DNA from 2 places in the Marinospirillum alkalitolerans genome. Region 1 is predicted to be linked to the other one. Evidence: riboswitches for the same ligand, from Rfam matches in the RefSeq annotation. Region 1 holds a riboswitch; the other holds the start of a gene.
The links. A riboswitch is a leader RNA that binds a small molecule or an ion and turns the genes downstream of it on or off. The one in region 1 is predicted to bind thiamine pyrophosphate.

Region 1 (4,416 bases):
GGTTTTAAAAAAGGCCAGAGGACATCGCGCCAGTGCTGCCAAGGTGTGAGGGCGAGGCTTTGGCTCAGGCGAGCATAGGACTGGTGATATTGAAACATCGCCGGCTGGATTTGGCTGAAGGCATAGGGCAGTGCCACCAAGCTATTGAGCAGAATCAGCGCTAGCCATCCCCAGTCTTGCCAATAAATCCACGGCAAAAAGAAGAGATACACCCCCACGGCCAGCACCATACCGGGCACCACCAGCTGATGCAGCGCGATCAGCCGCGTGAATCTGGCCCAAAGGCCGCCTCGCACGATAGCAAAATGGCTGAGTGACAGTGCCATGCTGAGGCAGAGCAAGGTTGCGGAGGCGGCCAGAAGGAGGCTCCAGCTGCTGGCTTGAAGCAACAGCAACCAAGGCAGCTGCGCGTTGAGTCCCTGCACTGCACGCGGTAAGAGCACCAGCAGAGGCAGGCTTAAAAAGAGCCCAATCAGCAGATAATAAAGACGCCCAAGGTAGAGGGTGAGGCGGTGCGGGCGAGGTTGCCAGCTGGGGCCAGAATCGGCGACCGCCAGCCAGCTGAGCTTGCCAAAACGCTGGAAGAACCAGAAGAGGCTGCCTGCGAGCAGCAGTTGTGTCCAGGCCAGAAAGAGGGCCTCACCTGGATTGAAATCAAATTTCAGCGCTTGATAAATCGCCACTTCGAGTGTGGAACTGGCTGGGCCACCGCCAAGGGTGAGCACCACGGCAAAGCTGTTAAAGCACAGCAGAAAGATCAGCCCGAATAAAGGCGCAAGAATCGGGCGCAGTGCAGGCCATTCAACATGATACAACTGCTGCCAAAAACTGAGTTGAAGCTGGCTCGCTAAACGCCAGCTCTGGCTGGGAATACTGGCCCATTGCGCGCTCAGCAATCGAATTGCTAAGGGTAGATTCAAAAACACATGGGCGATCAAAATGCCCTGCAGGCCGTAAATCTGCCATTCTGGTCCCAGCAAAGGAGCCAGCCAGCCTTGTCGTCCTAGCAGCAGAATCAGGCCGGTAATCAATACCAAGCTGGGCAGGACAAAACACAATAGGCACCAGCGCAGAAAAAAGGCTTTCAAGGGCAGCTGCCGATCCAGCACCAGCAGCCGCGCCAGAGGCAAGGCCAGCCCCACCGCCAGCAGACTACTGAGCAGCGCCTGCTTGAAGGTAAAGCCCAACAGCTGCCAGAACCAAGGATCGCTGAGCAGGCTGTAATCGGGTCCGGTTCCTTGTCCACCAAGCGCCCAGAAGGCACTCAGCGTCACAAAACTACTCAGGGCCAGAAAAAATAGGCTCAGGCGGTGTTGCCACATCAACTAGCGACTCACGGCCGTGCGCCAGATGCGTATCCAGCGGCTGCGTTGCTGATCTAGTTCTTCAGGGGTGATCACGAGCGGTTCAGGCTGAATCAAGGCCTCAAAGGCATCGGGGAGCACCACGTCATCGATCACCGGCAGCATCCAGTTGCCAAGTGGCAGTTCGGCCTGGGTGCTGGGGCTGAGTAGAAAAGCCAGAAAATCGCGCGCTAAGTCGGGATTCTGGCTCCAGCGACTGATCGCGGCAACTTCGATCTGGCGTGGATGGCCTTCTTCCATCAAGACAGCCTGATAGTTAAAGTCCTGCTCTTCAAGCCAATGATAGGCAGGAGAGGTGGAGTAGCTGAGTACGTAATCAGCCTCACCCGCTAAAAACAGGCTATAGGCATCAGACCAACCTGAGGTGACCGTCACTGTGCGCTCCGCTAAGCGTCGCCATGCCTCAGGCGCTTGATCACCATAGACCTGCTGGATCCAGATCAGTAGTCCCAGCCCCGGCGTGCTGGTGCGCGGATCTTGATAAATAATCCGTGCGTCGCTATTGAGCAGTGCTTCAAGGCTGGTCACAGGATGGGGAGTGCGCTGACGATGATAGACAAAGGCAAAATAGCCCTGATCAAAAGGAATAAAGTGCGGGTGATCCCAGGCCAGGTTGTCTTGGAGGCGGAAGGACTCCAATGCCAGTTGATGAGGTTGTGTCAGCCCCAAACGCTCAGCCTCGGGTATCAAGCCTGTATCAAGTCCTAAAATGACATCGGCGCGGGTTCGCTGGCCTTCAAGGCGCAGGCGATTCAGCAGGCTGACACCATCTTCACTGCTGTTATACTCGACCCTGCATTGGCACTCTGCCTCAAAGCGGGCCTTCAAGGCTGGGCCTGGCCCCCAATCGCTGGTCATCGAACCATAGGTGAAGACGCGTAACAGAGGACGCTCATCCGCATGACTGAACGAAATACTGGTGGACAAGGCCAGCAAGATCAGTCCAAAAAACACAACCAGCCTGCGCGGCAGGCTTGGCATGACAAAGGTGGTGAACATGTCTTTCTCCTATCCCACTTCCCTACGCTGGCATGATCCAGATCAGGTGGTGCGGGTCTATTTTCTCAGTCTGGTGGCACATAACCGGCTGCGTGACCAGACACCCCGATGAGACGCGAGCATTCTAACCTGATCCCGCTGGGTGATTCATCTTCTGGTGTGGCTTTTTCTGTTGCTGGCGCTCAGGCGAGCTTGCCCTCTCCAAGGCTCAACTTTCCACCAGCCTGGCCTGCACCCCAGCAGGCGACTTTTTTAGCTTCTGGATCTGGCTATGATGTGTGGCGTGTCATCTGCCCCCAAGGGCGTGGTATATGGCGTCAGCGCCGCTCTGGAGCCAGTCCGTCAATCCTGCCTCAGGGTGCAGAGGAAGCACTGTTGCAGCAGCTCACCGGGCAGCCGTGGATGCCAAAGCTCTGGGCCATCGCGGCGCAAGGTCAGCTTTGTGCTGAAGTGCAGGGTGAGCGGGTTGATCCCGCCCGTGTGACACAAGCACAGCGTGATCGGCTGATCCAAACGCTGTTGGCTGTATGGCGCACACCCGCCTCCTCTTTACATCAATGGGATTATCCGGTGCTGATCGAGACCTATTGGCAGCAGGCTGGTCGACCTGACGAGTTGGAAGCTTTAAAACACCAGTTACAGCAACAGGCCGCCAGCTGGTCATCGCGGGTGTGTTTGATTCATCAGGATCTGCATCTTGAAAATCTATTGCTGGTGGATCAGCGGGACTGGGTGCTGCTGGATTGGGAGTATGGTGGTTTGGGTAACCCCTGGCTGGATGCGGTGGCTGTCGATCGCTGGCTAGGTTGGACGCCTGCCGAGCGGGTGCAGCTAGAAGGTGTCTTGGCGGCCTATCATCCTTTGGGCAGCCAAGCCTGGTGCTTGATGAGTAAGTGGCTGCATGGGTTGGATCAACTTTGGGCGGCGGCACGTTTGGCCCAGCTGAGTCGCGTCAAGACTGCTCCTGCTTAAAGCTGGGCGATCAAAAACGCGCGAGGGGCAGCCAACACCTTGATAATCCAGTAGACTCGCAACGGCAAAGAGGCGAGAAGCCGGCTTGTGAGTCTCAGGGCAGCTGATCGTTACATGAACAAGAGTGTGATCAAGACAAGACAAGAGAAGGAAAGAAGGCATGGCGTTACGTTCAAGTGTGGTGAAGGTGCAGCTTCAGCTGGCAGATTTGGAGCGCCACTATTATCAGGATCATAGCCTGACCCTGGCCCAGCATCCGTCAGAAACTGCGCAGCGCCTGATGGTGCGTTTGCTGGCCTTTGCATTAAATGCATCTGAACACCTTGAATTCTCTAGCAATCTGAGTGATGAAGGTGAGCCGGAGCTGAGCGAGAAAAACCTGCATGGTGAGATCCTGCTCTGGGTGGCCTTTGGTCAACCAGATGAAAAGTGGCTACGCAAGGCCTGCCAGCGCGCGCAGCGGGTCCGGCTGTATGCCTATGGTGGCCGAGCCGTCCCCATTTGGCTGGCCAATCATGCTAAAGAGTTAAAGCGCTTTGAGCAGCTGGAGATTTTTGAATTGCCCGAAGACCAGCTCAAAGCCCTGACTGAGCTTTACCAACGCTCAATGCGCTTGCAATGCACCATCAATGAAGGTCAGGTGTGGTTCACTGATGGTACGCAGAGTGTCGAGCTGAGCTTGGTGCAACATCGGCTGAGTTGATTAGTGATAATCAATTAATCGTGCAGCTGTGGCGGAAACATGTTCTGCTCCCACACGGATTTCGTTCATCACGCCGACAACCTGGTTGAGGTGCAGCTGGCCTTCTTGCGCCAGATTTTGCGCTTGTAGCACTGTCTTGGTGACCTTATCCAGCATGGCGCGGTTGTGATTGACGACCTGGGCGATTTCACTGGTTGAGCTGCTGGTGCGTGAAGCTAGCTGACGCACTTCATCAGCGACAACCGCAAAACCACGTCCTTGTTCACCCGCCCGCGCGGCTTCAATGGCTGCATTCAGTGCCAGCAAGTTGGTTTGTTCGGCAATCGCCTGAATGGTGCCAACGATATTTTCTATATCCTGAGCCTGCTGGTTGAGTTG
Region 2 (4,416 bases), on a different contig from region 1:
CTGTGATCTGGGTGGCGCATGATCGAGAGCAGGTCAATAGAGTGGCTGATAAGATTTTATTAATTCAAGGCGAACAGATTCAGGAGCAACCTCTTGGAGGTCATTGAACTCAGCTGGTGGCAACTGAGTTTAGCAGCCAGCCTGATCTTGGTTTTGGCCCTGCTGGCACAAAGCGCCCAGCTAGGTGTGAGCCGCCAATTATTAGTTGCAGCACTGCGTACTATCCTTCAGCTGGCTCTGATTGGCCTGATCCTAGAAGTTCTCTTTTCTCTCGGCAGTCTGCTCTGGGTCAGTTTAATGGCCATCACCATGCTGCTCCTGGCTGGCCGTGAGATCATCGCACGTCAACAACGGCGGTTTAAGGGTGCCTGGGGATATACTCTAGCAACACTGTCGTTATTTCTATCGTCTTTTTCTCTCGCCATCCTCACTCTGCTCCTCTTGGTCGGCCCGACACCCTGGTATACACCGCAATACGCGATTCCTTTGCTAGGAATGCTGCTGGGAAATACGATGACCGGAGTGGCCTTGGCCTTAGAGCGCCTCACTGAGCAGGCGTGGCAACAGCGTGCTATCATCGAAAATCGCTTAATGCTCGGCCAGCACTGGAGCGAAGCCCTTGGACCAGTGCGCAGAGAGGCCATGCGTGCCGGCCTACTGCCAAGCATCAATGCCATGGCTGCGGCAGGTATTATTAGCCTTCCAGGCATGATGACAGGGCAAATTCTGGCAGGCACCCCACCAGCACTGGCCGTCAAATATCAAATCCTGATCATGCTGATGATCACTCTAGGCACGGGGCTTGGAAGCCTTATCGCTGTCTTGCTGGGTAGCCGACGACTTTTTGATCAAAGACAAAGACTGAGGCTGGACCGCCTCAATAGCCGATAACAACTGAAGCTATGCAGACTAGGTGCCATCCAGGGACAGAGCTGGCTTGCCTAGCCGTTGGCCGAATTGCTCATCAACTCCTCAGGACGATTAAAGTTACGTAAACTCTGCGCATCACACTCTACCTGCGTCATGCCCATCTGCGCATACCAGCGATCGGGTTTACGCTCGCCTTGCGCCATGGCCTGCTGCAAATCAGCCGCCAGACTGCGATGCAGGAGCACCACCACTGGCTGCAGACGGCCTGCTTCTGCGGCAACGGCAATACGTGTTTGAGCTGCTAAAGCGGCAGCCAGCAAACGGTCAACCAAATCTGTTGGCAAAAAAGGCCCATCACAAGGAACAAACATCACCCAATCATCTGAGGCGGCGTTCAACCCTGTCAGCATGCCCATCAGCGGGCCATGAAAGCCCGTTTGCAGATCTTCAATCACCTTAAAGCCAAGCGCAGCATAGGCCGAGAGGTTGCGATTAGCATTGATCAGTAGTGTCTGCGTTTGCGGCTCTAGGCGGTTGATCACATGCTGAATCAAGGGCTGCCCATCAAAATCCACCCAACCCTTATCCTGCCCCCCCATGCGCCGTCCTTCCCCACCGGCAAGAATGACACCTGTGACGCCAGGATTCGCAGTCGAATAAGCAGCTAAAGAAGACATGGCCAAGCTCCAGTAATCAATGGTGCGGCCATTATCAGGCATCCTGCCTAGGCTGCAAACCCTGATTCTGCATTCATGCAAGACAGCGGCTAGCGCCACCGAGGCAAGTCACAGGCCAACACAGGTTGAATATCGCAAGACAAGATCAACAAAAGAAGAAAATACAGCAAGGAGGTCGTGGATTAAGGAAGCGCAGATTAAGGATCCCCTGATTAAGGATCCTCTGGTTAAGCAGCCACAGTCAAAGAAGAGTTAATTTCTTTAATCAAAGTCGCCGTATCTGGCTTGGCTTGCGCGGCATAGGCAGCGGCCACCTGATGCGGTGAAGGACCGGTTGCCGCCTTGAGGGTAGTCACAAATTGCAGCTTGGGATACTGCTCAGTCAGCGCACGCAGCCAACTAAAATAGCCCGCATTACCATGCACCAGAGCAATCCCCATATCGCCTTGAATGCGTCTGGCCATCTGGCGTGCATAGGTATCTTCAACCAAACGCAGATCACGATAGGCCGCAGGCGGGCCAGCATACTGACTGAGCTCAGGAGGATCAAAGCGGGTAGGAATATGGGTGGGATAGACAGCCTGAGGGCTGTTGATCGCCATATTACTGTAGATATCGGACAGGTCGGGGGAATAAACCGGTGCCATCATCAAACTCAGCATCAAGGAAAACTGGGCACCCTGCGCTGAGTTCAGCGAGGTATTCAGGCTTTCCTGGGCTTCAAGCGAATGATTGTAGGAGTTTTCTATACGCATGAGGGCGTTCCTATAGCACCAGTTCTACCGCCTGAGGCGGCACCGATTCAGGCACATTATCGGCCAGAGGACTGAAAACTTAAATCCTTTTCTGTGGCCACCCGCCTGTGGCGTTTCTTTCAGCCAATGAACTTGCTACACTCGGGACTGCATCTTGACGGGGTGCCGAAGCCGTAAGGCAGAAGCTGAGATGATACCCGTTGAACCTGAACCGGTTAGTACCGGCGTAGGAATCGAGATCCTTCATTTTTCGCAGCGCCAGCTGCAGCTCATTCTTTTCGCCTGCCGGTTCCCGCTTTGTCCTGATAAACGTGGGAGCACGACAATGAACAAGCCAGAAACCTCCTTTTCAAGCCAGTTTCTTCGAGAAAAAGCCCAGGTCGACGCCGCCAGTGTGCAGCCACTGCCTCACTCGCGCAAGGTCTACCTTGAAGGCTCACGTCCAGATCTACGCGTGCCCATGCGGGCGATCAGCCAGGCCGATACACCCGCCGAGTTTGGCGTGGAGCAGAACCCAGATCTTCTCGTTTATGATACCTCTGGCCCCTACACCGACCCAAATGCCAGCATTGATATACGCAAAGGGCTTCACGCCCTGCGCGCGACCTGGATTGAAGAACGTGGCGACACCGAGCTTTTGGATGGCCCAACCAGTGAATTTGGCCGTCGCCGCGAGGCTGATCCCACACTGGAGCCGCTGCGTTTTGATCTGAAGCGCAAACCTCGCCGTGCGCTGCCGGGCAAAAACGTGACTCAGCTGCACTATGCGCGTCAGGGTATCATCACGCCTGAGATGGAATTTATTGCCATCCGTGAAAACCAGAAGCGTCAGCAGCTGGGCAGTAAGGCGGTGGAAGCCATCCTCCAGCATCAGCATGCAGGTCAATCCTTTGGTGCGGCGATTCCGCAGGAAATCACACCCGAATTTGTGCGCGATGAAGTGGCACGCGGCCGCGCGATTATCCCCTGCAATATCAATCACCCGGAAACCGAGCCGATGATTATCGGGCGCAACTTTCTGGTGAAAATCAACGGTAATATCGGTAACTCGGCACTGGGTTCTTCAATTGAGGAAGAAGTTGCCAAGATGACCTGGGGTATTCGCTGGGGTTCAGACACCATCATGGATCTGTCCACCGGCAAACACATTCACGAAACCCGCGAGTGGATCATCCGTAACTGTCCGGTTCCGGTGGGCACCGTGCCAATTTATCAGGCACTGGAGAAGGTCAACGGGGTGGCTGAAAACCTGACCTGGGAGATCTTCCGCGACACGCTGATCGAGCAGGCTGAGCAGGGCGTCGACTACTTCACCATCCACGCAGGCGTTTTGCTGCGCTATGTGCCCCTGACAGCCAAACGGGTCACGGGTATTGTCTCGCGTGGTGGCTCGATCATGGCCAAATGGTGCCTGGCGCATCACCAGGAGAACTTCCTTTATACCCATTTCGAAGACATCTGCGAGATCTGCAAGCAGTATGATGTGGCCTTTTCACTGGGCGATGGTCTGCGTCCTGGCTCGATTGCGGATGCCAACGATGCCGCCCAGTTCGGGGAGCTGGAGACGCTGGGTGAGCTGACCAGAATTGCCTGGCAGCATGATGTACAGGTGATGATTGAAGGCCCTGGCCATGTACCGATGCATCTGATCAAAGAGAACATGGATAAACAGCTCGAATGCTGTGATGAAGCGCCCTTTTATACTCTCGGCCCGCTGACCACCGATATTGCCCCCGGCTATGATCACATCACCTCTGGCATCGGTGCGGCGATGATTGGTTGGTACGGCTGCGCCATGCTGTGTTATGTCACGCCCAAGGAGCATCTGGGTTTACCCAACAAGGATGACGTAAAAACCGGCATCATCACCTACAAGATTGCAGCCCACGCGGCAGATCTGGCTAAGGGCCACCCAGCGGCACAAAGACGTGATAATGCGCTGTCCAAGGCGCGTTTTGAATTCCGCTGGGAAGACCAGTTTAATCTGGGGCTTGATCCAGATACCGCCCGTTCTTTCCATGATGAAACCCTGCCGAAGGATTCTGCCAAGGTGGCGCACTTTTGTTCCATGTGTGGGCCAAAATTCTGCTCGATGAAAATCAGTCAGGAAGTGC

Region 2: another riboswitch for thiamine pyrophosphate. It lies ahead of thiC (phosphomethylpyrimidine synthase ThiC); the one in region 1 lies ahead of thiB (thiamine ABC transporter substrate binding subunit).

What each region holds. Positions count from the first base shown of each region.
Region 1 covers NZ_JBANFI010000001.1:621,640-626,055, forward strand. Annotated here, with positions in the region: gene V6U78_RS02790 (ABC transporter permease subunit) at 1-1,322, opposite strand, end outside; gene thiB (thiamine ABC transporter substrate binding subunit) at 1,326-2,363, opposite strand; TPP riboswitch at 2,365-2,481, opposite strand; gene V6U78_RS02800 (phosphotransferase family protein) at 2,472-3,335, shown strand; gene V6U78_RS02805 (YaeQ family protein) at 3,496-4,038, shown strand; partial or broken gene V6U78_RS02810 (methyl-accepting chemotaxis protein) at 4,126-4,416, opposite strand, start outside.
Region 2 covers NZ_JBANFI010000007.1:68,464-72,879, reverse strand. Annotated here, with positions in the region: gene V6U78_RS11315 (ABC transporter ATP-binding protein) at 1-107, shown strand, start outside; gene V6U78_RS11310 (ABC transporter permease) at 94-891, shown strand; gene mobA (molybdenum cofactor guanylyltransferase MobA) at 942-1,547, opposite strand; gene V6U78_RS11300 (hypothetical protein) at 1,775-2,302, opposite strand; TPP riboswitch at 2,451-2,552, shown strand; gene thiC (phosphomethylpyrimidine synthase ThiC) at 2,628-4,416, shown strand, end outside.